3 regions of the Neobacillus sp. 114 genome follow, and region 1 is predicted to be linked to each of the others. Evidence: riboswitches for the same ligand, from Rfam matches in the RefSeq annotation. Region 1 holds a riboswitch; each other region holds the start of a gene.
The links. A riboswitch is a leader RNA that binds a small molecule or an ion and turns the genes downstream of it on or off. The one in region 1 is predicted to bind cyclic di-GMP.

Region 1 (11,151 bases):
CCATTTTACTTCAATAAAAGGAAATCCTGGCACTTCTTCTCCATTAAAAACAAAAATCGAATCGACAATTTCAAAGGTGAAATTATCTGTTTCACACTCGCAGAGTTCAGCCAATTCCTTTACCAAAGGTGTACTAATGTTTTTGACTTGCTCAACACTTACTCCTTTAAAAATCAATTGCGGCATGTTTAATCCCTCCGTAAATAAACTCTATTAAAAAACTGGAAAATCTCCCCGTTATTTTATCATAAAAAAGTCTATCAAACATCAAGCGTTCACCCCGCTATCTGCTCACGAATATGCTGAGTGAAAAAAGGCGGAGAGAAATGCCGATTATATTACCAGTAGAAATTAAACAGTTTATAGTTAGAGACGGACCCAAAAAGGAAGTTATTTATCCTCAAGTCGTCAACCTTCGAAATCAACAGCTGGAAAGATACATCAATCAAACCATTGTGCAACAAACTCAAAAGTTGATAGACACGCAGGTTGGGGATATGCCCTCCACTGTTAGTGAAATGCTTGGAACTTTTGAAATGAAAAATAACCAGCGCACCGTATTGAGTCTAAATCTCTCAAATTATACGTATCATGAACATGCAGCCCATGGAATGACCTATATCAAATCCTTAACTTTCGATTTTCAAAAAGAAACCCTGGTACAACTCAAGGATCTGTTCAAACCTGGTAGCGATTATATCAAAAGACTCACTACCCTTATTCAAGAGCAAATCAAAAAACGTGATATTTTCCTTCTTGGAGATTTCACCGGAATTAAGCCTGATCAAGATTTTTACATTGCCGACAAAACACTCGTCATCTATTTCCAGCTTTACGACATCACTCCATATGCCTTCGGATTTCCAATTTTTCCAATATCGGTATACGAGCTGATGGATATATTAGATGAAAGCGGCACGCTTGGAAGGATGGCTGAAAATAATTAATGGCTAAGGTTGACTATGGACATTTTGCTGGGTTTTTTTAAATTTTTGTCCCCACGACCCTATTTAACAACAATAATCAAAAGGGTGCAACGGGGGATCGGCAGCTAAAATCCACTTGGGCTGAAACTGTTTATCCCTCCAATGCCAGGCCCCTAATGCTGCGGCGCAGGCATCTATAGAATGGCTTTCTTCCTCTATTAAAACTGGCAGGTTGGTCAACTTTTGCTCCCCAAGCCACTTTCTAATGAACCTCCTCGCAGTCAAATCCTGCTTGTAGCTTAGAACATAATCCAGATGTGATCGAGAAATTCTTGACCCAATTACGGCACCCGGGTGCACTTCCACCATCGAAATGGGATTCTCCGTTTTCAAATTTCCTATTTCCCTACTGAGCTTAATCCCTCTCAGGGTAAGATAAACCATCCTATTAAAAGTAGGTGGCATAATGGAACCGGATTTCATCCCTAAGGACACAATGTACTGCCTTAGTTCCTTATCGCCCGGCCGATCCCCGCCGCCATCTTGATATGATAAAGGAGCGTCGATTCCGATTACAACTTCATCATTCTGACTTTGATGAGTAACTTCATTTAAAATTTCCAGATCACCAATATTACTTAATTGCTTGATAAATTTTAACGCACCAGCTTGGTTTTCAAATACAGCCAAGACAGTATCTTTATGATTGCTCGGTCCTGATAAATCAATCCCAATGATTTTCATTATATGCTCCATCACTTTCTATAAATATTATGGCAAATCTTCTCACAAATTTTATGACATAAAGCGAGTATTCATTTAAAATTCTTAATAATAAGGGGTACACTACCATACTTTTATAAAGAAGTGATTGTTTCTTTGTCAAGAAATAAGAAAGTTTAGAAAGGAGAGTTTTTATGATGCAACAAACTGTTGAGCTTAATAATAAGGATGTTCTAGGCCTAAAACCTATTACTCAATTAGTTCAGGAAGCTTCACGATTTCACTCCGAAATTTCTCTTACTCACAAAGGCCGAAAAGTGAATTTGAAATCATTGCTTGGTGTAACGACACTCATGTTAGGAAACAAACAAAAAGTGACTATAGAAACTTCTGGTCAAGATGAAAAGGAAGCACTAGAACACTTATTGAAAAGCTTGAATCGTTTAGCTGACACATAGGACGTTCCTTCTTCCTCAAAATTTTTTAAATATAAACCGTGCCTCCGCTTCAACTCCTGCTTTTAAAATCAAAAAGACAACCTTATTGGTCGTCTTTTTGTTTAGTTAACTCCAGTTTACCAATCTCATTGTCCTGTAGTTACGTTATGCTTTTCTCCAAACTTGATCGGCTTAGAGAACGATAGACTTTGAGGTAAAGTTATCGATGCCAAGCTGGCTAGAAGCGCAAGGATACCCGCAGCACTGAACGAAAATAGATGCGTTCCAAACACTTCGTACCCCCATCCGCCTAGGAAGGAACCAATTGCTGCTCCAATTTGATGCCCTACAAAAAATGCTAACCCATTTAAAATTCCCAGCAACTTTACTCCATATAAGTCACCTAATATCGCTGTGGCCATGGCGACTGAACCGGCCCATACCAATCCTCCGATAATGGAAACAAGAAAGAGCTGCCAAGTGTGGGCTGATAAAACAAGACCAAAAAATCCAAGTCCTCGGACAAAAAACACTAAAAATAAAATATTTCTTCTCGGAAAACGGTCCGCGAGCTGTCCCAAAAACAATGTTCCAAAGATCGCGACAATTCCAATCAAACCTACCCCAAAGGAAGCGGTCATTGGCCCAAAATGGTGATCCATCAACATAGGAACCCCGTGCGATCCTAATAGATTCATCCCAAATCCACAAGCAAATAACACAAAAACAATTTTCCAATAGGTTGTTGTCCTTAAAGCATCCTTCAATGTGATGGTTGCCGGAGCTTCCTGTCTAGTAATTCCGCTGGCCTTGCCCGGACTATCGGCCTCTTCCGGGACATCTTCCCGCATGATAAAAATCGCAGAAGGAAGAATAATAAATATAAAAATTCCTCCAAAAAATAAAAGTGTATTTTTCCAGCCGACAAGGCCGATCATCCATGTTTCAACGGGTGTCAAAATCGCAATACCCGCCATTCCTCCGGTCGTCAAATAAAAAAGGACCTTCCCTCTTTGGCGGACAAACCATTTGCTAACAATCGGAGATAAGGTGATATTGCTTAAAAAGGAAAGCCCTATCGACAGGAACACACCAAAAGAGAGGAAAAAGGAAAGCATCCCCTTGGAATAAACCGTCCATATCGTAGAAATACATACAATGGCCAACCCGATCAACAAAACAATACGGGTATTAAAAATTTTTAAAAGAAAACCTGCTAGCACCATTCCAATCCCATAAACAAGCATTCCGACGGAAACAACGAGCGAAATTTCAGTTCGCGACAATTTTAAATCTTCCATGATTGGATTTATAAAAGGTCCGATTCCCATCCTCATTCCTGTTGTAAGCAAACCGATAATGGATGCTGAAATGACAATATACCAGCCAAAATAGAGTTGTTTGTCTTTATTCATGTTGTACACCTGCTTCCATTTCACAAAAGAACCCAATACAAACGTACCTTAACATCACTTCGCATCCTTCCTTCGATAGCCATAAAAAGATAGAAATTCCACATCACGATCCAATTAATGATTTTAATATCATATCCCTTTAAGTAAACATTATAATTAACTATTCCGAAAATTACAAAATCAAAAACTATCTTCGAACACAAAAGTTTATTTTTTTAGGCAAATAAAAAAAGACAAACTTTATTAGATTTGTCTTTTTGGTTTGGAAAAATTCTTGATCTGACTACAATACCCGGATTGCCCTACTTTTATTTTTCAACTTCGACCAACCCATCTGCACTGAGAACTCGTTCTATTTGTAAAAGAATCTGTATAAATTCCTTATAATCGTGATAGATTTTTTCCTGAGAATGGGCTGTATTGTTTCGTAATTCCTCAATTTTCCTGAAAAATTCCTTGCATTGACTATTTGATTCAAAGCCCAGCTTCTCGACTAATTTTGGCGTTTTCCGAATGATCGTGCCTTTATCGGATAACTGTAAATTGTCCACCAAAGTCAGGGCTTCATTTGTTGCTAACCGCTCTTCCAAAAGCTCTTTAGCTTTGGTTAATCTTGATTCTGTTAACTTATCAGCCCAGCTGTCATCCGGATAAAATTCTTTAATAACTGAAATGATGTACATTTCCAGAAGTGAAACGAAACTGAAGGCTAGCATCCTTATTGGCTGCTTTTGTAAATCGGCCACCGTGACGATCCTGGTAACTTTGTTCTTTTCAAGGATAAAGGTGAATTCTCTCTCCTGAAAAATATCCAGCAAATCAATCAAAGAAGTGGAATCTGAGATAAGGTTATCGGCATGAAAATCCTCAACAAACTCACTTATGATTCCTTCTTTTTTTATATCTTCTCTTTTTACGTATCCAATAAGTTTTCCGCACTGATTAACCCCATAAATATCAAAATCGCGATCAAACATTTCCTTTTTAACAGCGACTGCATCATCTTCCGCTTCACATGTCTTGATCTCTTCTGAAAGCAATTCCACTGTCAGATTATTTTCATAAATATCTCTTAATTTCCGATAACCTTTTAGGGCATTGGATTTCAACCGTGACTCCCCCTTCCTGATAAATCAGCTTTTATTCTGGACGGTCTTTCAGGCTGTCGTACTTTACAATCGGTCCTAGGTGACTGAACTGCCCTGCTGCCTGCTCCATTAGCAACTCTGCCTCTCCGTATTTCCCAGCAGGAAGAATGTCCAAATGTCTATGCCCCATATTACCATAGCTATAAACAAGCAGAAAATCATTCGTTTCCCAAAGTTCAAATCGATACATAAACCAGTGGTTGGGCACAGCCAAATACTGCCCTGATTTAAATGTTTTCTCTCCTAGTCGGTGAAAGGCAAACTCCGCATTCACCGTGGTATATGATTGGCCAGCCTCTATTATGAGTGGCTGATTTTTCGTATATAGGTGTTCCATCCCTTCCAAAGTGGAAAGTCCTGTTTCCTTTTTTGTCGCTACAATGATAGGGGATTGCTTTTTTGTTCTAAAATCATAATAGTCGAGGATCTCACTGTCGCTCCATTGTACATGAAGATTTGCTTCTTTTAGCAAATTTGCCCACTTCCCGACATCTGCCGGGTTTTCCAATCGCTCACAAGAGAGATAGGTTCCGTCCGGAGTTAAAAAGAAGTCGACAATTTGTAAATACCAGCTGTCGCCGAACGTTGGTTTTTCCTTCAGGTGATCTGGCAGCGACCAATATTTTTGAATGAAAATGGGCCCCATAATCTCATGAAAGCTGCGTACCGAAATAATCACATCAAAAGAGTGCTTAGAAAAATGATCGAGGAGCTCCATAAAGTCAATTCTATAAAAGCTTACATTAGAAAGGCCTAGCTGCTTGGCCAACCGCTTGGCACACCGGATTCCATTTTCGGACTGGTCGACCCCGATGATTTCCGCATCAGGAAAAAGCTTAGCATACCAGCATGCCGACAATCCATTATCACACCCGATTTCCAAAATTCTATTTGGCTTTAATTGTTTTTGCTGGCTTACCCAGGTGAGCAATGACTTGTGAAAGGACATCGTCCACGATTCTGCTGCTAAACTAAATGCCAGAGTTTGATTCTTCACATCATATATGTTCCCTTTCCTTTTGCGGGAAATAAGCGGTTCCAGTTCCTCTGCCAAGACGGAATCAACAGCAGTGACGTGCTTCCAAAAGGCGAGCTTACTTTTGCATTCTTTGATTCCGAGTGAATTAAAATAGTCGTCAATATTGGGTTTCTTTTGTTTCGTCTCAATTGACATACAATTATCTCCAGTTTATTAAAATCATTACTTATTATTAGGACTTGGTATTAAAAATAGTTAGTATAATATTAATCGTTTTTTATTATTTTTTCAAAAAATTTTATCAATCAATATTGAAAAAGTGCCAGGGACGATCAACAGGTTGGTCGTTCCTGGCACTAATCAGGAAAAGCGTTAGCTCTTCTTTTGTTCTTCTTGATAAGCCTTCAACTGCTCTATCATCACGAGAAGCTCTGGTTCACTAATGGTTGGGTAGTCGTCAATTTTATCTCTTACGTATTTCAATTGGTCGGGCAGATCCGTTTTTTTATTTGAAAAAAGCGAGGCAACCGTTCCTGTTACAACACCTATTAAACCGATTCCGACGAACATAAGTACACTTGCAATTAATCGTCCAACAGTTGTCTCCGGGTATAAATCCCCATACCCTACCGTTGTGGTGGTCACGACAGTCCACCACAGGGCATCACCATAGCTGTCAAAGCTAGGTTCAATCCAGGCCATTGGAATGGCTGTCAGAAATAACAACGCAATAACGGTTATAAATAATTTATCAAAACGGTATTTTTCAATCAAAAGATCTAGAAGCGAATTATTTCTTTTCACTACGAGGATGAGCCGGACCAAGCGGATAAGGCGGATTAAACGAAGGGTTCTAAATAATTGATCGACGGGTATTAGTGCAAGTAGTTCTATCGGGTGATTCTTGACAAATCCCCATTTATTTTTGCTTAACATCAACCGTATCACATAATCGACAGCGAAAAGCCCCCATATAAACCAGCCCAAAACATAATCTTCCCGCTCGGGCAATTCAGCGGCCAAAGAAAAAATAATCAGACCCGCTAGCAGACATTCATAAACAAAACCAATCTTCCTTTTCAACTTACCTCCCCCCTTTCTAAAAGAAATTCCCCATTTACCTAATTAATATTAAGGGAAAAGCTTAGTAGAATACAAGGTTTAATGATGCATGGGGACGGTTCTCGTGCATCACTTCCACTTTTGGAAATAAAACATATAACTATTTGTCTTCCTATCTGTTATAATTGCTATGTTTTTTTATAGCTTTTTCATTTCAGGAGGTTCTCCTATGAATCAATTATTGCAATTAAACACGATATTTATCAGTATCATAATAGAAGCAATTCCTTTTATTGTGATTGGAGCTTTTGTGGCGGCTTTAATCGAAGTATTTGTGTCGGAGAATATGATTGTTCGTATCATGCCGAAAAATAAGATTCTTTCGGTAATAACTGCTAGTTTAGTAGGCGCAATATTTCCAGGCTGTGAGTGCGGGATTGTTCCCATTACGAAAAGATTAGTTGAAAAAGGTGTGGCCCTTCCCGCCGCGATTTCGTTTATGCTCACCGGTCCGATTATCAATCCGATTGTTCTTTTTTCAACGTATATCGCCTTTGGTAATAGCTGGACGATGGTTTGGTATCGAGCTGGGTTTGCCATCGTGGTTTCTATCTTAGTTGGGATTGTTCTTTCTTTTGTCGTTAAAACAAATCAATTGAGAATGAACGCTGACGAACATGTTCATGTCCATGACCATTCGAAACAAAATACGAAGCAAAAATTGGTCAGTGTGATCACGCATACCATCGATGAATTTTTCCACGTTGGAAAGTACTTGGTGATGGGTTCGTTAATCGCTTCAGCGATGCAAACCTATATTCCGACTTCGACATTGGCGACTCTTGGACATTCAAAAGTAGCGGGTGTTCTTGTCATGATGGCGCTGGCGTTCATTTTGTCAATTTGTTCTGAAGCGGATGCGTTTGTTGCTTCGTCTTTCAGAAACACATTTTCACAAAGTTCAATTGTGACGTTCTTGGTGTTTGGTGCAATGGTTGACATCAAGAACCTGCTGATGATGTTCGGAACGTTTAAGCCAAAATTCGTCATCCTGCTTGTTTCGTTAATTTCAGCATTCGTATTTATCGGGTCATTACTACTGTAAAGGAGGGGGAAAAATGTTTCGCGTCGTGATTTTATTATTGTTTACCAACTTGTTTTTCTATTTACATTTATCAGGAAACATTTCTAAGTATATCAATATGAAGTATTCCTTTCTTTCCTACAGTATGATTTATGCGTTATTTTTCCTGACTATTGTAGAAGGAATCAGATGGTATCTTAAAGAGAAAAAGTCGGAGAAGCAATTGGAATGTGTTGAATGCCATCATGATCATGCACATGAACATGATCATGACCATAAAAAACCGTCGTTTGGGAAAAAACTAAAAAGAACAGTTTCTTATACGATGATTATTCTTCCCGCTTTGACAGGAGTGTTTTTGCCGGTTGCGACTCTTGATTCACAATTAGTTAATGCCAAAGGATTTAGTTTCCCTACATTAGAAGACGGGGCCGACCGTTATGGCATGCACCAAATTTTAAATCCGGACATGAGTAAATTTATGGGTCAGGATGCGTTTACGGAATTGGTTAAAAAGGAATTCAAATCGTATAAAGGAAATGACCATATTACCCTAACAGATGAGGACTATTTAAAAGGTCTGGAAGTCATCTATAACTATTCCGGTGAGTTTGTTGGGAAAACCGTAACGATGAAGGGTTTTTCATATAACGGTCCGGGGTTAAACGGCAACCAAATCTTTTTATTCCGGTTTGGGATTATCCACTGTATTGCCGACTCTGGTGTGTTTGGGATGATGATTCAATTCCCTGAAAATGTCCACATTCCAAATGATCAGTGGTACGAGGTTACGGGAACGGTGGACACGATGTATTACCAGCCTTTTAAAATGAAAATCCCTATTTTAAAAGTGACGGATTATAAAATTATTGAGCAGCCAAAAGATGCTTATGTTTATAGGAATAGTTTTTAATATAAAAAAGAAAGCTCCAAGCACTTTAAAAAGTCCTTGGAGCTTTCTTTTTCGAGTGGCTTCTCCACCTCTAATCAGAAAAGCCAGAGTGGAAAAACGTCTTTTTTCTATCGTAGCGTTCTAAGGCAACCAAAAATAACCTTCTCTTCAACAATTCATTTTCTAACAATTTATAATTTTTGTCTGCCATTTTTAGTAATGCCGTTATGTACCCCTCTATAATATTTTCATCACTAAGTTCCACCACATCCAATTCAAATTCTTTGTCACAAGCATAAGTAGTCAAATTGAAATCCCCCTAAAATATCTACTATTTTAGGCAGCTCAGCCATCGTAGTTACAAACCTTAGACCTGAAGCTTTGCGTCCCAACCTTTCGAGTGGTTTGCCTTTTTCTAAATAAACTAATTATTTATATTATATTACAATTTTTTCAAATATTACATAACAAAAATTTTTTCTGGCAAACATAACCAAGAAAAGTGACAGTTTTAAATTTGTTTCCATTGTTAACATCCCTGCCAGCTTTCGTATTGGCAGGGATGTTAAATAAAACTATAATTTTTTTAAACGTCCAGTTTGGATTTGAATTGATTACGTTATGAAAAAAATAATCGAATTGAATTCAATTCCTAAGATCTATCTTCTTACCACTTTTTCATTCTTTTTGCCTTCATCTATTGGCCCAGGTGCAATACTTTGGTCATTGGCTGTCAAATCGATGCCATAATCTTTAGCAAACACCATATGAGTTTCCACCAGCACGTCCTTTGAGTTTTCGTCTAAATTGAAAACCCTGGCACCGCGCAATCTGTTTCGATCAGCCCCCGAAAGGCCGTATGCACCAAAACCAGTGCTGCCGGAATAGCCGAGCAGGATTCCATAATAGTTACCCATATAAGTATTAACGTGGTCATGACCGCAGAAGACCCCCTTGACATCTCCTCTTTCCAGCATAGCTGAAAACATTCCGCTGTTGATTGGCCCCGGACATTCCTCTTCATTTCTTTCTCCAACGATTTTGTGTTTGTTTACAGCATTTGCGTGATCTGCATCCGTTCTTCCGTCCACACTTCCGAACCACATAAATCTATGTTCCCAGAGTGGGATATGAATAAATACAAGCGATGGAACCTTGTGCCCCCATTGCTGCTCCAGTTTTTTCGATGTCTCATAATACCAGCTGACCTGGTTCATACGAAGCCAGTCCCATGTCGGGTATCCTTGAAAATTTTGTCCCGCAATCGTTTGAGGGGCATATCTTCCACTGTCAAGCAGCCAAAGGTTGAATGCCGCATCTGTACCTTTAGAATTTTTGATAAGAAGATTCATGTTTCCAGTACCCGTAATGTCTTTAACCCCAGGTGTGTTCATATTGTATCGGTAAGACATATAAATGCCCAACATGTCCTCCTCATTTAGGCCGCTTTTCGGAGTGGAATCCTCATCATGATTTCCGTATGTAATGGCCCACTTAATCCCTCTTTGCTCCATCGGCTGCGCCACATTGTTGATGGCTTGTTTCATTTCGGTAGGGGTGTCACAGCCCCCAGTGATGTTGTCTCCGTTAAGGACCACAAAATCCGGTTTCTCTGTATCAAGGACTTTTTCCATAAGCTGTATGGTACGGCGGTCAATATTTTCATCATCCTGTGTATCATTAAACTGCACGATCTTGAATTTTCCGTCTGGATTAAATTGAAGTTTCATATCATTATTTAATTCGGCATAAGCTGTCCCAGTAAACAAATCTTTTGGAAGGCCAGCTGCTCCCAGTGTTAAGGCGAGTGTACCTATTCCCCCTATTTTAATAAATTTTCTTCTGTCCATCTCCTTGTGTGAATCTAAATTACTCATAGCAAATCCTCCTCAAGTTTTTATGTGCACAGTTTAAAAAATATATCTATTAATAAAATAGCAAGGAGATTTTAATTCTCTATATGGCTTTTGTAAATTATTGATTATAAATTGGTAAAGAATTCAAGACATAAATAAATCCACCTGAGCCCAGCTACTCGAGGTGGATTTATTTTTATTAAATTCGCAATCAAGGTCAGTTGTTTCACATAAAAAACATGTGATTGGGCCACCCTGTTTTCATTTGACTATTTATTACTTATGTCACTTTTACAATGGTTATAAAAAATATTTGTCCCGTCCAGTTATGAGTTAGACTCCTAAATCAGCATTCTATCTATATAGTTTTTACAGCACTAAAAGCTTGCTTCAATGCATTGGCCGCCTGGTTGATGGCGTTATGCGCTTCTGCCAGCACCCCTGGCATCCAGAAGAAGCCGTGAATCATTCCGTCATAGCGAGTCACTTCCACCGGTACACCTGCTGCTTTCAGCCGTTCTGCGTAGGCTTCCCCTTCATCGCGCAACGGATCAAAGCCTGCCGTAATCACCAGTGCTGGCGGAAGGCCGCTTAAGTCCTCTGCCAATAAAGGCGAAGCATACGGATTT
Region 2 (11,151 bases), 2.4 Mb from region 1:
ACTCCTTATCTTATTACCTTAGTAGGACCGACTGGAGTAGGCAAAACTACGACACTAGCAAAGTTAGCGGCTGCCCGAGTACTGAATGGCCGCCTGCGGGTAGGGCTATTAACGGCAGATACGTATCGAATTGGTGCAGTTGAACAATTAAAAACCTATGCCAATATCTTAAACATTCCGATCGAGGTTGTCACAACCCCGGACGATTTGCAGCCTGCCATAAATGGTTTGAAGGGGTGTCAAATGATACTCATGGACAGTGCAGGGCGAAATTATTTGGAGGATCAGTACATTGATGAGATTAATCAATATTTAGGCTATGAAGCGCCGCAGGAGAATTATTTGGTATTGAGTATGACCACCCGTTGGCGGGATATGAAAAAGATTACCGAAAAGATGAAATCCGTACCAATTGACAAGCTTATTTTAACAAAATGGGATGAAACAACATGTTATGGAGCAGCTCTCAATATGCTGTACCACTTTCCTTACCCTTTAGCTTATCTATGTATTGGCCAAGGAGTTCCGCAAGATATTATGACAGCAAATCCCGAGTTTATGGCGAAAAAGATACTAGGAGTGGATGAACATGCAACAAGATCAAGCCTATCTTTTGAGACAGTTATCTAACTCCACACCCGGCCATAGTCGTAAATCTCGAGTCGTCACCATTGCGAGCGGTAAGGGCGGCGTTGGAAAATCTAACTTTGCCTTAAACTTTGCGCTAAGCTTGATTGCCGCAGGAAAGAAAGTCGTTTTGATTGATCTTGATATTGGAATGGCCAATTTGGATATCTTAATGGGGCTGAATCCAAAATATCATTTACTAGATATGATTAAACATAAAAAGAGTATTTGGGATGTGCTGGAGAAAGGTCCTAATCAATTAGAATATTTAGCGGGCGGTTCAGGGTTTAACCATCTTCATCAATTGGATGAGGATGAAAGGAGTTTTTTCTTTCATGAATTAGAGAAACTTCATGGATACGCAGATATCATTCTTATTGATACAGGTGCTGGTCTTACTCTAGAATCGCAGCAATGCCACCTATCCGCGGATGAGGTCATCCTGCTGACGACACCAGAGCCAACTTCCATTGCTGACGCCTATTCTGTTGTGAAAATGCTGCACAGCCAGCGGCCGTCGTTGTCCTTTCAACTTGTCATCAATCGCGTTTCTAATCCGAAACAAGGAATGGAAGTGGCCAGTAAATTTAAATCTGCTGTGCAATCATTTTTAAAAAAGGAAATTAAAATATTTGGAGCCATACCAGATGACCCTTATGTCATGCAGGCTGTTTTAAAACAAGTGCCTTTTACCCTTGCTTTTCCTCGTTCATCTGCCTCATCAACGATTAAGAGGCTGGCCGAACGGTTTGTATCAGGAACACCGGAACCTAAAGATAACGGGGGAATAAAAGGGTTTATTAGGAAACTTACAAGGATTCTAGATAAATAAAAATAGGTTTATTTTTTATATAGTGCATAAGTGTGGTGTTGGTGAGGAGGCTTATCAATTGAATTATTGTAGTGAAGAAATACTTGATCAATATATTCCGTTGGTTCATATGGTAGTTGGGCAAATGAAGAAAAAATTGTCCGACCAGGTAGATGAAAAAGACCTTTTCTCATCAGGACTGGTAGGATTATGGGATGCAAGCAGAAAATTTGACGCAAGCCATGGGGCCAAGTTTGAAACGTATGCTGTTCAAAGAATACGGGGTGCTATCCTTGATGGTTTAAGACAATCAGACCATGCTTCAAGGACCTTACGTAAAAAAGAAAAGATGTTTCGGGAAGCGTTGGAAACACTGGAACAATCCATTTTACGTAAGCCGACAAAGCAAGAAGTGAGTGAGTATATTGGGATGGAGGTAGAGGAATACGAGCAGGCACTAGTGCAGATTTCCTATATCCATCAAGATTCACTTGATAGGCCTGTACAAGAAATGGACCAAGAGAGTTCCATTTATCATCAGATTGAAGATCATTATTTTGGGAGGCAAGATGACCTGATTGAGGCAAAGGAAAGGAAAAAAATGCTAGCCTCCTTGATAGACCAATTACCAGAAAGAGAAAAACAAATTCTTGCTTTAATCTACTTTGAGAATCTAAGTTTCACCGATGTCAGCAGAATCTTTGATGTGCACAAATCACGGATCTCACAAATCCATGCACGTGCCATTAAGAAGCTGCGAATGGCAATGGATGAACAAGGTTTTTCAATTTAAGATTCGCATGGCTATCTCCCTCCAAAAATTCCATAAGTAGCTGGTTCCCTGTTTTGAATAATAAACAGGGGATTTTTGTTTGAATTAGTAATTGTGGTGGTTTCGATTAATGGTACATTTGTAATATTTTTATAGAAAAATATGCCATAAGGCTCAACTTTAGCAAAAAAGTGCCGTTAATAATATTAAACAATTACTTATAATACAATTTATTTCTATATGGTTTGGTCGGAAATAATACATATGGGGGATTCAAATGGCTTTAAAGTTGTATGAACATGCCGATTCTTTGCGAGTAAAAATTCAATACCCAGTAGAATCGGAGCTGACCTTGGTTAAAGTGGGAGAAGATCTGGAGAATATTGAGATAATCATTGAAAATGTTGGTCCAGGTGGGTTAAGATTTGTATCTAATTTACAATTAGAACTAGATCAAGAGATTATTTATTCGATAGAGTCAGAGTTCTTAGAGGATAAAATTAGCATTCCAGGAGTAGTAATCTGGAAAGAGGAAATATCTAAAGACCTGTTCCAGTATGGCGTCCACTTTGAAACTCCGGAACAAACAAGAGCATTTTTAAATCAACTTCTAGGATGAATGGGGACAGTTCTTGTGCATCACTATTGTGATGCACAAGAACTGTCCCCATGGCTCAAACAGCTGCTTTCTGCATTGGCGGGGCGGCTTTTTGTTTTTTGCTCATGAAGAAGAAGACGCCGAGCAGGACGAGGAGGCCCCCTGCGATTTGCCATCCTGATAATCGCTCTCCGAGTAAAATGACTGCCAAAATGGTACTGCCAACCGGTTCGCCGAGAATACTCATTGAAATGGTTGTGGCGTTCACATAGTTTAATAGCCAGTTATTAATCACATGGCTAAGGCTCGGAACTATGGCCAGCAACAGGAAAATCCCCCATTCCTTTGGCGGATAATCGAGAAACGGCACTCCTGCCCACAGATTATAAACAACAAGCACAATCCCCGCACAGAAAAACACGCAAAAGCTGTATATCCAGTGGGATATATTTTTCACGACGGTTTGCCCGATAAATAAATACCCGACCACTGCGATAACGCTGAAAAAGGAGAGAATATCGCCACGGATGGCATCAGCGCTTAAACCGAAGTCTCCCCAGCCAATCATCATCGCTCCAATAATTGCAATCCCCATTGTGGCCAGTGCGGAAGCGGTGGTTCTTTCTTTAAAAAGGAAAAACCCACCAACGAGTGAAATAATCGGCTGCAAGGCGAGAATGATGGTTGAACTTGCGACCGTGGTTAACTTTAACGAGCCGAACCAAAGGACAAAATGCAGGGCCAGAAAAACTCCGGAGAAAAAGAGCATGGCGCCATTCTTGGGACTTACTTTTTTAAACTCCTTGCGTTTGACCCAAACCATTGGGGCCAATAACAAACTAGCGAACAACATTCGATACATACTTAAAATTGAAGCCGGCGCATCGGACCATTTCACAAAGATAGCCGAAAACGATATGGCAATAATGGATATAGTGAGCGCCAGGCTGATGGATTTTGAACTTATAGATTGTTTCATTGCTGCTTCCTTCCTTGATGGTGTTTTGAATGAATTCTCACAAATCTATTACTATTATCGCAGATATTGTTCGAAATTCGTAGACCTTTATTTTCCATTGTAATACCCTTTCAGGAAAAACTCGTTTATTCCTAGGTTGAAGGCGGAGCTGAAGGCCCACGACTGCGAAGGGATTTCTAATTAGTTAGCAACTAGTAAGGATAAGGATAAAAATAAAGGGTAGGGTTCAGGATTCAATTTGTTCTATTAATTTATTTTGAAGTAGAATGGAGTAAATACGATTCTCTTGAAAGGTGGCGTGAAGGTTGAAGCAAACGGTTTATGTGACGAAGAAACTGCCGGAAGAACTCTATAGGAGGCTTTCAAGTCAGTTTGAGGTAAGAATGTGGGGAGAAGAAGAAACCCCTGTCCCAAGGGAGATCTTATTGAAGGAAGTAGCAGAAGTTGATGGCCTTTATTGTTTTATCACAGACACAATCGATAAAGAGGTTTTCGCGCAGGCTAAAAAGCTAAAGGTGGTCAGCACCTGCTCGGTTGGCTACAACCATATTGATGTCCAGGCTGCAGCTGAAAAGGGTGTCAAGGTGGGTTATACACCCGGTGTTTTGACAGAAACGACGGCCGATCTCACGTTTGCCTTATTAATGGCCACAGCACGGAGGGTGGTGGAGGCCTCGAACATATTACATAACGGAAAGTGGGGCTCATGGTCCCTCATGCAAATGACCGGCCAGGATATCTACGGAGCTACCCTCGGAATTATTGGTTTGGGGAGGATTGGCGAAGCCCTTGTGAAACGGGCGAAGGGCTTTGATATGAAGGTTCTTTACAATAGCCGAACACGCAAGCCGGAAAAAGAGGCAGAGCTCGGAATCGAGTACGTTGACCTCAAAGGCCTACTTCATCAGTCTGATTTTGTCTGCCTCATGCTTCCATACAGCGCCGAGGTGCATCATCTTATCGGCAGAGAAGAATTAGCTCTTATGAAAAAGAACGCAATTCTCATCAATACGGCCAGGGGCGGGATTGTTGATGAGGACGCTTTGTACGAAGCTTTAAATAACGGGATCATCTGGGGCGCTGGCCTTGATGTTTTTGAGCAGGAGCCGGTTTCGCTAAATAACCCTTTGTTAACCCTGCCAAACGTAGTAGCACTCCCGCACATTGGCAGTGCCAGCGTTCAAACACGCTTGGGAATGGCCCATATGGCCGCTGACAATTTAATTCATGTGTTAAATGGGAATGTAGGAAAAGCGAACGTTGTCCGAAATTAATTTTAAAAAAGGAGGACCTTACACGGATCCTCCTTTTTGCCTATTTTTAAAGCATATATCCCTTCGTTTTGCGTTTTATAGGCGAATTTATTTTTATACATCTCCCGATCGGCGAGTTCCTGGATGACATCATCCTACAAAACAAGAAAAATATTTTTATAAGCCTACTCAAGTGGGATTATTTGATACATTTCCACGGTCTCCACATCCTCAATATCTCCTTTATCGAAAAGTACCGCTTCGCAACTTTATTTCTCAGCATAACAGGGAACCCTTAAATACATTCCTCCAGTGCATGATACAAGTCTGAATCATTTAATCCCAAGAGTTTATTAAAGCTTATTAAATTTACTCTTCCAAGCTGGATTTTTCATAGTATAATTATACTATGAAAATAGTAATGAATTGATAAAGGCAAACTTATCGAAAGGTAAGGACGCAAAGCTACGAGTCTAAAGTCTGAAAAAGGGCCATGATCGTCGGGTTGCCAGAAAATACAATATATTTGTGTCTATTTGGCTATCCCTATTTTTTGGATAGCCTTTTTATTTTTTAGAAAAAGCAATTCAATAAAAAATACAAAAAAGAGAAGGGTTAGACAATGTTTAAAATTGAAACAGCTTTAAGGGACAATCATGATCGTAAAAATAATTTTACAACACCAAATAATGCGGTAATCGAAGAAGCAATGCGTACAATTCTATCTGAATTGGGTGAAGATGTCACCCGTGAAGGTTTACTTGATACACCAAAACGTGTAGCAAAAATGTATCGTGAGGTATTTCAAGGGATTGGGGTAGACCCGGAATCAGCATTAACAACTACATTTAAAGAAGACTATGACGGGATCGTAACGGTAAAAGATATTACCTACTATACATTCTGTGAACATCACATCATTCCTTTTTTCGGAAAAGTGCATGTTGGCTACATCCCAGATGGAAGGGTCGTTGGTTTATCAAAGTTTGCCAGACTGGTAGAGTTAGTTTCTCAGCGTCCGCAAGTACAAGAACGCATGACCAAGCAAATTGCTGATGCAATCATGAATGTTCTTAAACCAAAGGGCGTGATTGTAACGGTTGAAGGACAGCATTTATGTATGTGTGCAAGAGGAGTAAAGAAACCAGGCACTTCCACAGTAACAACCATTAAGAAAGGTGTTTTTGCTGAATCAATCGCACTTTGTGAAGAATTTGAACGTTCAATTGCAAGAAGTTAAGGGGGGAGTATCAGTGCTCTATTTATCAAGAAGGGTCGATTTTTCAGCGACTCATACGTACCATAATCAAGAGTGGAGTGAAGAGGAGAACTTAGCTACTTTTGGAAAATGCTACAATCCAAATGGTCATGGACATGATTATAAATTAGAGGTAATGGTTCGAGGGAACCTTGATCAAAAAAAAGGCATTGTGGTGAATACAGTAGATATCAAGAAAATCGTTAGCAGCTTTCTTCAAGAGTTAGACGGGGTATTTTTAGATAAAGAGCATCCTTATTTCAAAGAAAATATACCAACAACTGAGAATCTCGTAAATTATATATGGGATTCCATTAAAGATTCCTTCGAGGGGTGCGAATTGTATCGCCTAAGGCTCTTTGAAAATCACTATCTATCAGCTGAAAGGGTGTTATCTGGCATGACATATTTAACAAGAAAATATCATTTTTCTGCCGCACATAGATTACATAGTATTCATCTCTCAGACCAAGAGAATAAAGATTTATTCGGCAAATGCAATAACCCAAATGGCCATGGACATAATTACTATGTTGATGTACAAGTACAGGGCAATCCAAGCCCTCAAACTGGGATGATTATGAATTTAAAGGATTTGGACGAAATTGTAGAACGCGAGGTTTTGGATAAATTTGATCATAAGCACTTAAATCTGGATACAGAGGAGTTTAAAGAATTAAATCCAACATCAGAAGTATTGGCATTGGTAATATATAAGCTTTTAAAACCTTATATACCCGATCTGCATAAGGTTGGCGTATGGGAGACAGAGAAGAATTATTTCGAGTATTTTGGTGAGGGTGAGTATTGATGTTCAATGAACATACGCTTAGGGATAAAAATATTGCCATAACAGGAGCCACTAGAGGGATTGGCAGAGCATCAGCAGCTCTTCTTTCATGTCTTGGTGCCAATTTGTTGATTGGAGCAAGAAATACGGAAGAACTCAGGGAGTTTTCTGAGAGTATGTTACCAAACAAAGTCGTTGCACAGTATTTAGATGTAGAAGATGAAAACTCCATCAAAGATTTCCTGAATAGAGGGATATCAAGTTTTGGAAAAATAGATGCACTTATTAATTGTGCAGGATATGGGAATTTTAATTCGTTCTTAGACTTATCAACAGAAGACTTTGACCGTATGATTGCCATTAATTTAAGAGGTACTTTCCTAACTTCAAAACATTTTGCCAAACACATGGTTGAAAACAAAAGCGGGCAAATCATCAATATCAATTCCATTGCAGGGACAACCGCATTAGAAGGATGTTCTGGATATTCTGCATCAAAGTTTGGCTTGTTAGGGCTATCCAGGGTCATGCAGCAAGAATTGCGATCCAAAGGGGTCTATGTAACGAGTATTTTACCGGGTTCTGTTAAAACATCCTTTTGGGATCATATCCCACAGCATCCAGATTTTAATCAAATGATTCCACAAGAAACAATCGCAAGACACATCGTATCTATTCTTTGTCAGCCAGATGGAGCAGTAGTTGACGAAGTGACAATCATGCCACCTTTAGGGATTCTATAAGGCTGGAGGGAGAAAGGTTGAAACCGCTTCTAAACAGACTAATAGGTGGAAAAGGGACACAGCCAACACAAGAAGAACAGCCTATCCCGTTAACGATAGACTCCATAGCAGAACATCAAAGAGCATCAATAGTTGGATGGGTGGCTAATAAATTAGGCCAACAATTGAACCTAGAGCAGGCAAATAAAGGCGTATTTATCAACGAAGTGTTACATAAAAACATTGAAGTATTAGATTTAGATATGCAAGAAGACTTTATTTTCCATCTAGCTAATATAATGATTTCTTGGATTGAAAAGGACGAGGATGTTTATCTCAATTTAAAACAAATGAATTTAGGAAGGAATAACCATCAGGCATTACTGGAAGTCTATGAAATCATCAAGTCTAACCAAAACTTATACTTCAATCGAAAATCACCCGATGAGAAGGAAGCAACAGAAGAAGATAAAATATGGGAAGTTTACCGGGATGTACTCCATGCCGCAAGTCAGCAAAAATTTCTTTTAGCGCGGGAAGAGGAAATAAAGCCTTATACAGAAGGTACCATTATTTGTAATGAGCCTGTTGTGGAAAAGTCTGATATTCCTAGGGTAAGAAACAAAGCAAAAGAAGATTTGGAAAAATTAGGGATACCGAAATCTAAAATTCTAAGCTATGTCCTTTTAATCTCTGAAGCTGTCACTAATATAATAAAACACGCTAAGGATGGCAGACTTCTAATTACAAAGACTGACAATTCGCTCAGTATCGTGATTGAGGATACAGGTCCAGGTTTCCCACTAAAAATACTACCATATACAGTCTTAACTGCGGGTTATTCTACCAAGAAATCGCTAGGTCAGGGGTTTACATTAATGCTGAAATTAGCATCTCGCGTGCTGTTGGAGACCTCACCAAACGGTTCTACAATTGTTTTAATATTCAAGGAAAATGAGGGTGAAGAACGTGAACAAATCGCAAAAGCCACTTAAGAAAATGTCTACAGAGGTTATCATCGAAAAAACCATTTTTGCCAGTGTGATGAACAATGGCTTTTGGAATCGTTGGATTGCACATGGAATTGATGAAGATTTTATTAAAGAAAGTAAGCCTAAAATGATATCTTTAGACGGATGGACAGGGACATTAGCTAATAAAGCCCAAGAATATTCAAATCGAGCAAAAAGCTTGGTTGAATCAAATGATTTTCTTCAAGCAGAACAGAACTACCGTAAGGCTGGTCTTTATTACAATCTTGCCTCGTGGGTTTACCCAGAACCTAACGGTGCCAGAGCAAAATGGTATAAACAATGCCTAGAACAATTTGACCTTGCGGATCATGTGTCCGAGGACAAGATTACCCGTCACACCCTTACCTTTAATGATAAACAATACGGAGGTCGAGTACGCATCCCAAACGGCTCTATTGCAGGGGTCGTTATCCTTGTAATCCCGGGGGATTCTACGAAGGAGGAATTTTGCACCTATGAACAAGACTTTGCTAGAGAAGGCTTCATAGTCATTAATTTTGATGGAACAGGTCAAGGTGAAACTTTTCTCTTACATGGTCACAAGGCAGATTTTGAGTCTTGGGACCAATTTACAAAGGGATTGATCGAGTTTACAGCTACTAACTTCCCTAATTTGTCTATCAATCTTTTTGGTACAAGTTCAGGTGGTGCATGGGCAATGGAAGCAAGTAAACACCCACTTGTATCAAAAATAGTAACAGTAAGTCCACCTACTAAGTATGTATCAACTATTAAACTGCCAGATTATTTTAGAGTACGTATGGGAAATGTGTTGGTGGATAGTGACATTGGACATATGCCTTCTTTTGACAATGTATCAGAGATTGATAACATTCTCGTATTTCACGGAGGGAAGGATTTGTTAATTGACGGTGACGAGTTAATGGAGGTCTATAACCGTTTTGGACAAGAAAAACGTTTCATAACGTATGAAGATGAAGGTCACTGTTGCGATTTTAAATTAGGTGAGATTCGCAGCCGTTCTGCAGAATGGTTTAGAGGGGTAAATATCAATGAAATTTAATGATTTTTGTAAAACAATGTTCGACTTGCTTGAGCTAGAACAAGTCGAAGTTTTCAAAGAAACAAATCTGAAAGATGAGTTAAACGTGGATTCACTTCAAATGGTTAATTTAACCACGAGTTTGGCAGAACACTATCATATTCCATTTGGTTTCTTTATTAAAAATGCGGATAAGGTTGGGACTGTTGGTGGTTTATACACAATTGTTAAGGAGGGGGCCACGCAATGAGTTTTTACAGTAAGGTTCTAGAAGGTATAGACAATGATAATATATCTTTTTCCAATATAAATGGCAGTTACACTGCCGGAGAATTAAAAGGTAATGTTGCTAAGTATGAAGAAATGTTAGGTTTCAAAAACCTAGAGGGGTATAGAGTTGCGCTTTTAATCGATTCAATTGAGTGTTATTTACCTTTGTTTCTAGCAGTGAATAAACTAAAAGGTACCGTAGTACCTTTAAGTTTGCAGTTTAGACATGATGATTTGCATAGAGTATTAGATTCTCTTGACCCGCACATTATTTTTACGATTAATGAGAATTCAGGTTTTTCCTTTTCAACTACTATGAAGAATTGGGCAGAAGGTAGAGAAACAAAAACAACCATTTACACTTCAGAAGATTATGTTGAATGGGAAGAGCATACCTTTGGATCTTCTATCAAGGTAGTATCCAATCTCTCTGGGGGATTTATTTCATTCACATCAGGCAGCACAGGTCAACCTAAAGGTATCGTGTTCAGTGATAGTGCAGTTGACCATATCTTTAATTGCTATGCTGAAAGTTATGGATTAAAAGCAACGGACAGTGTATTTGTTTATTCAGCAACAAGCACCGTCTATGGGTTATTGGCTATGAACACCGTCCTAAGGGGTGGGGCGAAACTAGTAACTGCAGATGGATTTGACCTTATCAAAATCATAGACACGATGGAGAAAACGAAGTGCAATAAGATTACGACAACGCCATCTATCTTTAAGACAATCTATAATTTTGCTAGTAAATTAAAACCCGAAGTGTTAAAAGGGTTGGAGTTAGTTTGCGTTATCGGTGAGAAAGTGACACCAAGCTTTGTAGGTAACTTCCCTTTAATGGAAAATTGCCTATTTTTATCTTACTATGGCAGTTCAGAAGCAGGCCCTATTGCAGATGGGTTGATCAATGAGGATGCAGAAGAGATAGAACTTTCCCTAGTAAAAGGGGCGGAGCCTAAAATAATGGATGATGAATTATGGATAAAAACGGGAGGTATGTTCACTGAATACTATAATAGTCCGTCATTAAC
Region 3 (11,151 bases), 2.4 Mb from region 1:
GCTGTCCCTGCGAAGAAGCCCGCTTTTCGCCTTTTCTTCCCACATTTCAATTTGCTTTTCGGACATTTCGCTCCGCTGATCATCGAGGAGCGGCTGATAATCGCGGTAAACTGGTTCATCATAGACTTTGTTTAACTTATCCAGCAAGTCGTTATATTTGTCCACAAAGTCCTTGATATTTTTGATTTCCGTATCTAAATTTCTCGATGCCGTCAAAGTAGTCGGTAAAGATGTTGTGCTTTTTAACGTAAGGCTAATGCCCATAACGGTTACATTGTTTGTCGATGAAGTCACCGTTTTCCCGTCAAACTGGAACCTGGCATCTTGTCCCTTAAAAATGGCACCTTCTAGTTCGGGTGTGGAAGGATCATCCCCGAAGGTAAGATCCATACCAAGATTTTTTAGAACTTCCTTACTTTCAGCAGAAGTATTTTTACTAAAATCAATCGTTGTAATATCACCTGTTGCTTTTGTTTTTAAAATAAATTGATTTAAGGCAGGATCGTAATAGGCTTGTAATCCTAAACTTTTTCCTGTTGCATCCTTTGCATTATTAAATGCGGTAACGATTTTATCAACCGTAGCACCCTCCTCGACCTGTATCGAACCAGTTAGAGAATCATCTGGGTTAGAGGGATTATTATTAACTGTAATTGAAATAGTCGTGGCCGGGCCTATTGGATCTTTTCGGTCAACTTGAACATTTCCAGTAAACGTTGCCGGTTTTGCAATGGATTCTACTTTATTAATATTATAGGTACCTGCCATTGCGCTAGATGTTCCTGTTCCGGAGACAGCATTCTCTTGGCTTGAGGATACGTCAAAAGTATTGTATGAACTAGATAGTTTCATATTAAAAAGCGTGTTTTGCTGGAAGGCAAAGAAATCCTTATTCCATTGACGATAAGCATCACTTATCCATATTTGCCTTTGCTGCTGTTGTTTAAGCCGGTTAAGTGTAACACTCTCAGCATTCATTAGTTTTTTTACAATGGATTCTGTGTCTAATCCCGATGCCATTCCGGTTATTCTTGTGACTGAGGAAGTATACAAAGGTGCTCACCTCGCATATTCATTATTATATATTTATAGTATCGGCTGTTTTGAATAAAAGTTTAGGTGTGAATTTCCTATTTCTAAAATACAAAGATGACCGAAGGAATTCCTAAGGCCATCTTCATGAAAAAATTATATACGCTCGTCTACTAATAACCCATTCTGTTCTTTCGCTGCCGCTACCATTTCCAGAAATTCCTCAGATGGAATTTGCTTGATTACTTCTTTGGAATGATCATCAACAATATTAACGAAATACTTGCCGGACGTTTCATGTAATTGAAACTCAAGATGGGTTGGTTTAAAAATGATATTTAGTTTTTCAAGACCTTTATTAATTTCTTCTATGGTTACTTCGGCACGTTTGTGATACTGTATGCCTTCCTCTGCTCCTTTTTTAAATTCGGAACTGTTATCATTTATTTCATTTACAGTTCTGTTTTTAACAGATTGGGAAATATTACTCTGAGCATTGGACAAAGCTGGATTAATCTGCATAATATTCATCTCCCTTTCATTTACTTTCATTTCCATTATTTCATTAAATACTATATATATTTATCTGTATCGGCAGCTTATAAATTAGAGGATAGGGTTTCCTTTCAATCATTTTTATTATTAAAAATAAGGACCTCCCGAGTAATCGAGAAGTCCTTGGATCTTACTTTACTTCTACAATAGCCTTTCCTACAACTAAAATCTTATTGTTCAGATAACTTCTTAACTCAAGCTCAACTGTCCCCTTGTTCCAATCAAAGTCTTCACGCTCGAATTTGAATTGACCTTTTTCCGCTTGCTTTTGCAGTCCGTTGTTGTCTGCTTTAGCCGAAACACCGTTTAATGTGACGCTTGAAACATCAAAAGCGGAAGATTGATATTTCGCTGGCAACGTCGCTTTTACAGTAAAGACTCCATTGTTTCCTTTGATGACTTTAGGCAATACTTCAAGTGTTACCGGGATGAATACCGCAAAAGATTTTTCTACGGTGGTTGTCCATCCGGCAGCATCGGTGACTTTAATCTTGAGTTTATAATCCCCTGGCTGGCCCAAGGTGATTTTGTCGCCTTTTTGATAGGATTTGCCATTAAGGGTGACTTCCTCTTTGGTAATTCCTGATAGATTGTCTTTTGCAAGGTAATTCAAAGTTAAAGTGGAACCAAACTCATATTCACCCTCTAAACCCGTGATAATAGTCGGTGCTGTTTTGTCTATTTTGACTTCTACCGATTTTACTTCTTCCATGTTACCTGCAGCATCAATCGAGAAATAAGAGATTTGGCTGGTTCCCTCTTGTGTTACTACTACCGTTGTTCCTTCAACAAAATCCGAGCCGTTGATTGAATAATAAGTTTTTTCCACACCACTGTGCTCATCGGCTGCAGTTAACGTGACAACTGTATCGTCCTTCACCCAGTTTGATGGTCCAGCATACGTTGTAACAGGAGCAGTTTTGTCTATTTTAACTTTTTTCGTGTTGATTGCTTCTCTATTGCCAGCAGTATCAACAGAATAATAAGAAATTTCATTGACTCCCTCACTCTCTTCCACAAAGGTTGTGCCTTCTTGAAATTCAGAACCATTAATTGAGTAATAGGTTCTCGCTATGCCACTGTTCGCGTCAGTTGCGTCTAACGTCACCGGTACATTGTCCTTAACCCAGTTTTTTGGCACATCTGTTGAAGTGACAGGCTTGGTTTTGTCAATTTGAACGACTGCTGTTTTTGCTTTCTCTTTATTTCCAGCTGCATCAACAGAGTAAAAAGAGATTTGATTGATTCCTTCTCTTTCTACTATCACATTGGTACCTTCTACATATTCCGAACCATTTATAGAATAATAGGTTTTCGTCACACCGCTATTCTCATCTATTGCTGTTAACGTAACGGATACATCTTGATTTACCCACGTTTCTGGTACTTTTGCTGAAGTAATTGGCGCCGTTTTATCAATGTTGAACTTGGCAGTCTCCACTTCTTCTTTGTTGCCGGCAGCATCGACGGAATAATAGGAAATTTCGCTGATTCCTTCTTGGTCCATTATGAAGGAAGTACCCTCGAAATATTCTGACCCATTAATAGAATAATAGGTTTTTGCCACACCACTTAAATTGTCCTTAGCAGTCAATTCAACGGCAAAGGATTGGGCATATGGCGGAATTTCATTAATGTCGGTTTCTGGTGCTGTTTTATCAATTTTGACAAAAGCTGTTTTTACTTGTTCCGCGTTGCCGACTTTATCAACTGAATGATACAAGATTTTATTGATGCCTTCTTTGTCTACTAAGATAGAAGTTCCCTCAGTAATGATTCCATCATTTAAGGAATAGAAGGTTTTTGCTACGCCTGTTTCATCATCTGTTGCTTCAAGCGATACCGTTTGATTTTGATTGACCCATTGCGTAGGGGCATTATCCTTCGTTACTGGTGCAGTCGTGTCAATAATTAATTTCGCCAGCACAGTTTCGGACGGCTTTGATTCTCCGAAGGAGTTGCTGTAAGACGTAACATAGTATAAGTGATTGGCATATGTTAAGTTTTGAATCGTATAGGATAGATTATTGACCTTTGCAGCAATAAGGACTGGTTTTCCGTCAATGATTTCATAGATATTGTAGCCATTGGCATAGGTAACAAAATCCCAAGAAATACGGGCACTGGTTTGGCTTAATAGCTGCAAGGATGCTTTTGGAGTTTCCATTTCCGGATACACAATTTTCTGCACTAACCGATTAGAAGGTACCGACTCACCGAAGCGGGTGCTAAATGCAGTTACCTCAAAGGAATGTGTGTCTTCCGTCAGATTGTTGACATTATAGTTGCGGGCAGTGCCCTTATAAATCAATTCCTTTTTATCGCCAGAAATTTTATAGACACGATATTCATTTGCCCATGTTACCGCAGCCCACGAAAGGGTAATATTATTGGCATTAAAGACCGTTCCTGTTAAAACTGGAGCCTGGACCACTGGCCAAGTTAAATTGAACGCCCATTCGCTTCCTTCTGGTGATTCCCCAAAACGGTCACTGTACGAATGTACAAAATAGTGGTAATCCCCTTCCGGCATATTAGTGAATGTGAACGCAGTTCCCGTTACAGTCCTTACTAATACCTTTTCACCATTAATCATCTGATAGACTTTATAGGCAGTTGCATAGGTCGATGCATTCCAACGTAATGAAATATCGTTCCCATTCACAATCGTAACGGTTGGATTTTGTGGCGCTTGCATGACCGGATATACAATTGTTACGTTTACTTTGCTGCCTTCTGGAGATTCTCCAAAGCGGTCACTGTAGGAATAAATCTCAAAGGTATAATCTCCCTCTGGCAAATTAGTTAAGGTTGTAGAAGTTCCCGTGACCGTTTTTTGAAGAACTTTTTCCCCATTAATAATTTGATAGACTTTATAGGCTGTAGCATAGGTAGAAGGGTTCCACTTTAAGGTCATGTCATTCCCGTTGGAAATAGTAACAGTTTCATTTTCCGGTTTGCCCATAACAGGGAAAACGACGGAACCATTTACTTCTGCACCGTTTAAAGATTCTCCTAATAAAGTCGAATAGGCTTTAACTACAAAGATAAAATTCCCTTCAGAAACATTCGTAAAAGTAGTGGCAGTTCCTGTTACTGTTCGTTTTAAGTTAAGTTCCCCATCAACTATTTGATAGATTTTATAACTGGTAGCTAATTGAACTGCATTCCATTTTAGGTAAATATCATTTCCATTATTTATGGTATAGGTTAAATTAGTCGGATCCGGTAATGTCTGCCCATCTAATATAGCTGTAATCGAACTACCTACCTTCGATTCACCAAAACGGCTGGAATATGTGTACACTTCATAATCATATTGACCAGGATACATATTGGAGAAGGAAACGGATGTACCTGTTACAGTATTTTTCAATACTTTTTGTCCGTCTACAATCTGGTAAACCTTATAGCTTGTTGCATAATCAGCAGCATCCCAGCTTAAAGTAAATGATGTTGGATCTTTAATCGTTTGAATCACGTTTGCCGGAGGATTCAATACTGGAAAAACAATCGCAAGTGACACTTTGACCGCTACTTTTGATTCTCCAAAACGAGAACTAGTTGCATAAACCTCGTATGAATAATCTCCTTCCGGCATGCTCACAAATGTAGTTGTCGTTCCCGTTACTGTTCTTTTTAATACTTTTTCGCCATTGATAATTTGATAAATATTATAGCCTGTAGCATAGTCTACGGTACCCCATGAAAGGAAAATATCATTTCCATTACGCAGTTCATATGAAACATTATCAGGTGCATTTATAATAACTGGTTCAAGTTTTAAAGAAACTTGAGTTCCCTCTTCGGACTCTCCAAAACGGGAGCTATTGGAGCGAACCTCATATACATAATCTCCAGCACTTTGATTTGTAAAAGTGGTAGAAGTTCCTGTTACGTTTTTTGCTAAAACCTTTTGCCCATCGGTAATTTTATAGATGTTGTAACTTGTAGCATTTTCCACAGCACTCCAGTTTAGAACAATATCATTTCCGTTTTGAATTTTATAAGAAAGATTGGCTGGAGCGGCCATTTTGTAAGTATCAATGTAAAAAGAAACCTTCGTTCCAACTTCAGACTCTCCGTAGCGATCGCTATAGGAGTATACTTCATACTCGTAACTCCCACTTGAAAGGTTCGTATAGGTTACCGATGTTCCAGTCACGGTATTTTTTAGAATTCGCTCCCCATTTACCACTTGATATACTTTATATCCAGTTGCATATGGAACAGTTGCCCAGCTAATTACTGCATCGTTAATATTTTGAATCTTGTAGTTTAGATTGCTTGGAGGAGCTATTACGATGGAACTTACAGTTAATGCCACCTGGCTACCTTCTTTAGATTCTCCGAACCGATCACTAAAGGAAAAGACCTTATAAGTATAGTCACCTGCAGGTAAATTACTATATTTTACACTTGTACCTGTAACTGTACTTTTCAGGTTTAGCCGCCCATCGATTACTTCATAGATTTTATAACTATTGGCATAATCAACTGCCTGCCATTTAAGCGTAACATCGGTTCCATTTGAAATCGTAAATGATAGATTTGCCGGCTGAGTCATGACCGGATGAATTAAATCGACCTTTACTATGTCAGTAGTTGGAGACTCACCATATAGATCATTTTCTGATGAGACAGCGTAAGTATACGATCCTTCCGGTGCATTTAAAATCGTATATGATCTAGCAGTTGTTGCTGTTACAAGTGTTTTTTCACCTGTTTTAGAAATTTGGTATACATTATACTTTTCTGCATATTGGGATGCGCCCCAACTAAGAACAATATCATTTCCATTTCGAATCGTTGAGGTCAGCGTGGATGGTGCCAACATGCCTGGATAAATAATATCTACACTAACTGGTGAGGAAGGTCCAGATTCCTCTTCACTACTTATCGTTGAGACTACATATCGATAAGAACCTTCAGCAAGATTATTCAAGTTGTAACTGGATGCGGCAGTATTACCTAAAAGAACCAGCTGACCATCCTTAATTTCATAAATCTTATATCCAGTCGCCCCAACCACACTACTCCATGTCAGCTTTCCGTCATCAGGAGTAATGGTTTGATAAGCTAGATTACTAGGCGGCAACAAGCTGGTGGTGCTAGCAGATGCCATCGTATTTCCAATTGGAAAAGCCAATTGATACATAAGCATCAATACTACTAAAAAAGTCGGAATGTTAAACACTCTTTTAAACATGACAATAGACCTACCTTTCGTGTAAAAAAAGGCAAATAAAAAGAACCCAGAAGAAGGTTCATAGAATATAAGAACTATGTCTTCTTGTGGTAGCCGGCTGCCATTCGCATCAAAGAATTTGCTTTTCAGGCCCTTGGCTTTGCGTCTCACAGTTTCCTGTGGTTTGCCCTTTTCACTTGATTTTATACAGTGGGGAATAACCCCAGCTAACTATTAGCAACTTCTATATATTTTCACCTCACATATAGCTAGATATATATTGTATCGGCATGTTCCTGGTAAAATAGAGAGCAAAAATGAAAATTGACTAAATTTTGAATTCTGTCTTATTTGATAAAATTACATGTTTTTGCTATATTGGGAACATAGGTTCGTATTTATTGGAGGCGAAAAAGATGCTTGAAGCAAATAAATGCTTTTATTCTAAAATTTGTGGCAAATTACTTGGTGATGGATGCTTCACTCGTCAAAAGGGCAGGAAACCAAGATTTCAATTTATACACAAAGCGGAAGATTTTGAATGGGCAAACTATTGTTTTAATGAATTAAAAGATTTTATTCCACTTAATTCTCCTAAATATAAACAAGTAAATGATACACGTATTAAAAGAGGCTTTACTGAATGTTACTATGTTCAATCTAGAACAAATGAAATTATTACTCAATTAGATAGGATTTGGTATCCTGAAAGGGTAAAACAAATCCCTTTTCCCTTTAAAGATTCTTATTTAAACGAAGAAACTCTGGCATGGTGGTATCAGGACGATGGCCACTTAAAAGAGGAAAATGGAATTCCGAGAAAAATTATTTTATCGACTGATAATTTTACTCCTGATGAAAACCTACAGCTTATAAATATTTTAAGAGGGAAATTCCACTTACATTTTTCAATAGACGGCCAGAATCGATTAATCCTTTATGATCAGCCTCAAATTATATATTTTAATAGATTAATTTGCCCCTATTTACACTCTTCAATGGATAGAAAAATAATAAAGTTTAATGAAAGAGCTACAAAAAAGTTTCCAAGAATAACCACTGTTCATCTTCCTGATAATCTACTCATCAATAAGCCAACCTCTGAGATTAACCAGCAACTTGATAAGCTTCCTTATCTTTATGAAATGATTGACTATAGAGAATCATATTTAGAGTTCTATAATAAGAAAATCCGCTTCTTAAGAAATCAACAGTCCAAAAAAACCTATCAAGTGAAGTTTAACAATAAACAATGGTACTACTTGGACAATATCAAACAAAAGACTGGGTTAAATTATAGTCAAATTGTATTAATTTGCTTTAAATTTGATTTAATTTAAAACATACACATGAAAAGGGACCCCAACTTTCCTGGGGTCCCTTCCAAAAATATTAACGTAATAACTGAAGTACTCCCTGCGGAGCCTGGTTTGCTTGAGCCAACATAGCTTGTGCAGCTTGAGCAAGAATTGAGTTCTTAGTTTGTTCCACCACTTCTTTCGCCATCGTGCGAACATTTGCTTTCACAAATGACTAGACTACATCTTCACCCTCTAGCATTCTAGTAGGGGTCGGGCACTTCGGATTCGCAACGCTGATGGTCATTGCTTCACCTACGGATTTCATCATCATAACTTTCGCTTTAGATGGTCTATCCTAGTCGTTGAACCTTCTCCACTCTTTCGAGACAGGAGCTTGGCTGCTGATTGCCCAATCTTTTCTTTTTTCAAACCATCACGCTTGTCGTTTCCAACTACGTTGTGGCAAGAAAAGCTCTTAGGGTTTTCCAGCAATTCACCCGATTATACTCTCTAGCCGTTACCAGCTAGGACGACTGTGCTTGTCACTACTTAGGCAGCTAAAGCATAATCTACGTCACGGATACGAGATTCTGCAGATTGGATATTCTGAGAACTTGAATTTAAATTATTAACAGTGTACTCTAGCGCGTTCTGAGCAGCACCTAAATACGCACGGCCATCGGATACATCTTGAATTGCAGTATCAAGTGTGGTTAAATATGCTGCAGCTGCTGTCGCATCTGAAACGTCAATGGTCGAAACATTAGTGGCTATTGTTTTCAAATCAACATTTGAAAGATCAATATCAAATGTTTCACCATTATTAGCCCCTGTTTGAATGGTCAATTTTCCATCACCAGCTGCTCCCGCAGAGGCATCTAATAAATTTTGCCCATTAAACTTTGTTGTTCCAGAGATATCAGTAAGTGTTGCTGCTAACTGTGTAAGTTCACCGGAAATTGCTGTTCTTTCATTACCACTATTAGTATCACTTGAGGCTTGTACAGTTAGTTCTCTCATTCGCTGTAATATAGCATGCGATTCATTTAATGCTCCGTCTGCAGTTTGAATCAATGAAACTGCATCTTGAGAATTTCTTGAAGCTTGATCTAATCCTCGAATTTGTGCTCGCATTTTTTCGGAAATTGATAACCCTGCTGCATCATCAGCACCCCGATTGATTCTTAATCCCGTGGAAAGCTTTTCCATATTTTTCGCTTGGTTTGAATTGTTAATAGATAATTGACGGTAGGTGTTTTGTGCACCAATATTGTGATTGATAATCATTTGGTGTTCCTCCTTTAATTTTAAGGAATTTCTCCCTCTCTACACCTATGTATCGACAGCTTTTTTATTGTGTAGAGAGGATGAGAAAAATATTTTTTGTAGTTTTTTAAGGTAAATAGAAAAAACTCGTCAAAGACGAGTTTCGGTTCATTAATCTATTATTTTAAAAAGTCGATCAGCGTTTGCTGCATGATTCTCGCCCCTGAAGCAAGCGATGCTTGTAACGTCGTCTGTTGTGTCGACAGTTCCATATAGGCCTTAGCAATATCCGTATCTTCTGTTTTGGATAGCATTTTTGTGTGAAGGAAGTTGGATTGGTCAAGCTTATTTGCTGCCATTTCAAGTAAATTGGTATTGGCACCCACAATCGATTGCTGCGTTAAAACATGATCCATTTGCTGATCAATCGACGCTAATAAATCACCGGGATTTTGCCCGCCTTCCAATGTTTGTGCCAGAGCCTCAACTGTTTCAAATAAGTTGTTTCCATCTACTTGATATCCAAATACCGAGCCGGCACTAACATTGACATTTACTGAAACCCCTTTGCCAATCTCCCAATTCATTGCCGACTGTCCTACATTTTGCAATACCCCATCCTTCACAGGCGCAGTGTTTTGATCCATGCCAGAGAATATGTAGTTTCCGTTAAAAGTTGTATTCGCGATAGTTCCTAATTGTTCTTTGAGAGCACGAATTTCGATGGCTACCACTTTCTTATCGCTCTCACTACTTGTTTCATTGCTCGCTTGAACAGTTAATTCCCGAATCCGTTGCAGGACGTTTGTAACATTCCCTAGTGCATCATCCGCAGCCGTCATACGGTCCATCCCATCCTGCACATTCTTTTGATACTGCTCAATCTGCGCCAATGAAGTTCGCTGCGACAATCCTTTCATTGCTTCCAAGGGATTATCGGATATTTTTTCGTATTTCCTTCCAGACGAGATTTGCTGTTGCAGGGAATAGATCGCCTGGTTGTTTTTATTCATATTTTGGTTAAATTGCCGCGTCACCATTTGTGCCGTTACACGCATACTAAACCCTCTTTCCTGCCAAACTCTTCTGTCATTACATCCGGTTGATCAATGTATCTAACATGTCATTTACAGCTGACACATACTTGGCCGCTGCATTATAGGCTTGTTGAAACCGAACCATGTTCGTCATTTCTTCATCAATTGATACTCCTGAAACCGATAGCCTGCGGTTATCGACCTGTTGGGAAACCATATTAGCATTGTCGCGATAACGTTCCGCCTCATTCACACCAATTCCCAGATTGCCGATTACCATTTGATAAAAATCACCAATCGTCGTATTGTTCCCACCGATATCAACCTTCAAAAATTGAAGATTCCCCATCGCCGCAGCATTCGAGCCATCACCAATCGAATTGGATGTTGCCGCAGCCAGTTTCGCAGGGAAATCCACCAATTTCGGATTAACAATCATGCTAGCAGCATCCTTGGGAGGCTGTGTCGGATCATCTTTATCTACAAAAAATAAAACCTTTTCCAGCTGTGTCCCTGCTTTTATATCATCCAAATTTCTTGCATCGTCACCAGCCTGGATGGCATTCATTTGCTCCGCAATGGTTTTCGCTAATGAATCGAGATTGTTCCGAAGGGAAGAGATACTATTTGGGCTGGCACCGATGAGGGAATCTACCAATCCCTTAATTTCTCCGCCTTCCAAATCAACCTGATTTCCGGAAATAGCCGCTTCACCTGTTTGCGTGTCTACCGACAATTCAAATGAATCCTTGCCATTCACAAGAGCAACACC

Region 2: it holds a riboswitch for cyclic di-GMP, as region 1 does, so the genes downstream of both, folE (GTP cyclohydrolase I FolE) here and QNN06_RS16335 (hypothetical protein) in region 1, are expected to answer to the same signal.
Region 3: it holds a riboswitch for cyclic di-GMP, as region 1 does, so the genes downstream of both, QNN06_RS28085 (OmpL47-type beta-barrel domain-containing protein) here and QNN06_RS16335 (hypothetical protein) in region 1, are expected to answer to the same signal.

The regions. Positions count from the first base shown of each region.
Region 1 is NZ_CP126144.1:3,330,716-3,341,866, forward strand. Features, by position in the region: gene QNN06_RS16285 (DUF1904 family protein) at 1-186, opposite strand, end outside; gene QNN06_RS16290 (DUF3298 and DUF4163 domain-containing protein) at 327-947, shown strand; gene QNN06_RS16295 (DUF429 domain-containing protein) at 1,011-1,670, opposite strand; gene QNN06_RS16300 (HPr family phosphocarrier protein) at 1,844-2,107, shown strand; gene QNN06_RS16305 (MFS transporter) at 2,233-3,501, opposite strand; gene QNN06_RS16310 (hypothetical protein) at 3,810-4,610, opposite strand; gene QNN06_RS16315 (methyltransferase domain-containing protein) at 4,642-5,823, opposite strand; gene QNN06_RS16320 (potassium channel family protein) at 6,001-6,711, opposite strand; gene QNN06_RS16325 (permease) at 6,902-7,795, shown strand; gene QNN06_RS16330 (TIGR03943 family putative permease subunit) at 7,809-8,687, shown strand; gene QNN06_RS16335 (hypothetical protein) at 8,758-8,973, opposite strand; cyclic di-GMP riboswitch class I at 9,003-9,086, opposite strand; gene QNN06_RS16340 (metallophosphoesterase family protein) at 9,326-10,543, opposite strand; gene QNN06_RS31395 (alpha/beta hydrolase) at 10,881-11,151, opposite strand, start outside.
Region 2 is NZ_CP126144.1:5,680,782-5,691,932, reverse strand. Features, by position in the region: gene flhF (flagellar biosynthesis GTPase FlhF) at 1-630, shown strand, start outside; gene QNN06_RS27950 (MinD/ParA family protein) at 590-1,459, shown strand; gene QNN06_RS27945 (sigma-70 family RNA polymerase sigma factor) at 1,518-2,231, shown strand; gene QNN06_RS27940 (PilZ domain-containing protein) at 2,488-2,829, shown strand; gene QNN06_RS27935 (DMT family transporter) at 2,885-3,787, opposite strand; gene QNN06_RS27930 (2-hydroxyacid dehydrogenase) at 4,093-5,061, shown strand; cyclic di-GMP riboswitch class I at 5,465-5,553, shown strand; gene folE (GTP cyclohydrolase I FolE) at 5,663-6,280, shown strand; gene QNN06_RS27920 (6-carboxytetrahydropterin synthase) at 6,294-7,109, shown strand; gene QNN06_RS27915 (SDR family oxidoreductase) at 7,109-7,831, shown strand; gene QNN06_RS27910 (ATP-binding protein) at 7,849-8,805, shown strand; gene QNN06_RS27905 (alpha/beta hydrolase) at 8,780-9,868, shown strand; gene QNN06_RS27900 (hypothetical protein) at 9,858-10,097, shown strand; gene QNN06_RS27895 (class I adenylate-forming enzyme family protein) at 10,094-11,151, shown strand, end outside.
Region 3 is NZ_CP126144.1:5,711,058-5,722,208, forward strand. Features, by position in the region: gene fliD (flagellar filament capping protein FliD) at 1-1,053, opposite strand, end outside; gene QNN06_RS28080 (flagellar protein FlaG) at 1,189-1,554, opposite strand; gene QNN06_RS28085 (OmpL47-type beta-barrel domain-containing protein) at 1,718-6,796, opposite strand; cyclic di-GMP riboswitch class I at 6,882-6,974, opposite strand; gene QNN06_RS28090 (endonuclease) at 7,192-8,115, shown strand; partial or broken gene QNN06_RS28095 (flagellin) at 8,168-8,281, opposite strand; gene QNN06_RS28100 (flagellin N-terminal helical domain-containing protein) at 8,626-9,363, opposite strand; gene flgL (flagellar hook-associated protein FlgL) at 9,522-10,400, opposite strand; gene flgK (flagellar hook-associated protein FlgK) at 10,435-11,151, opposite strand, start outside.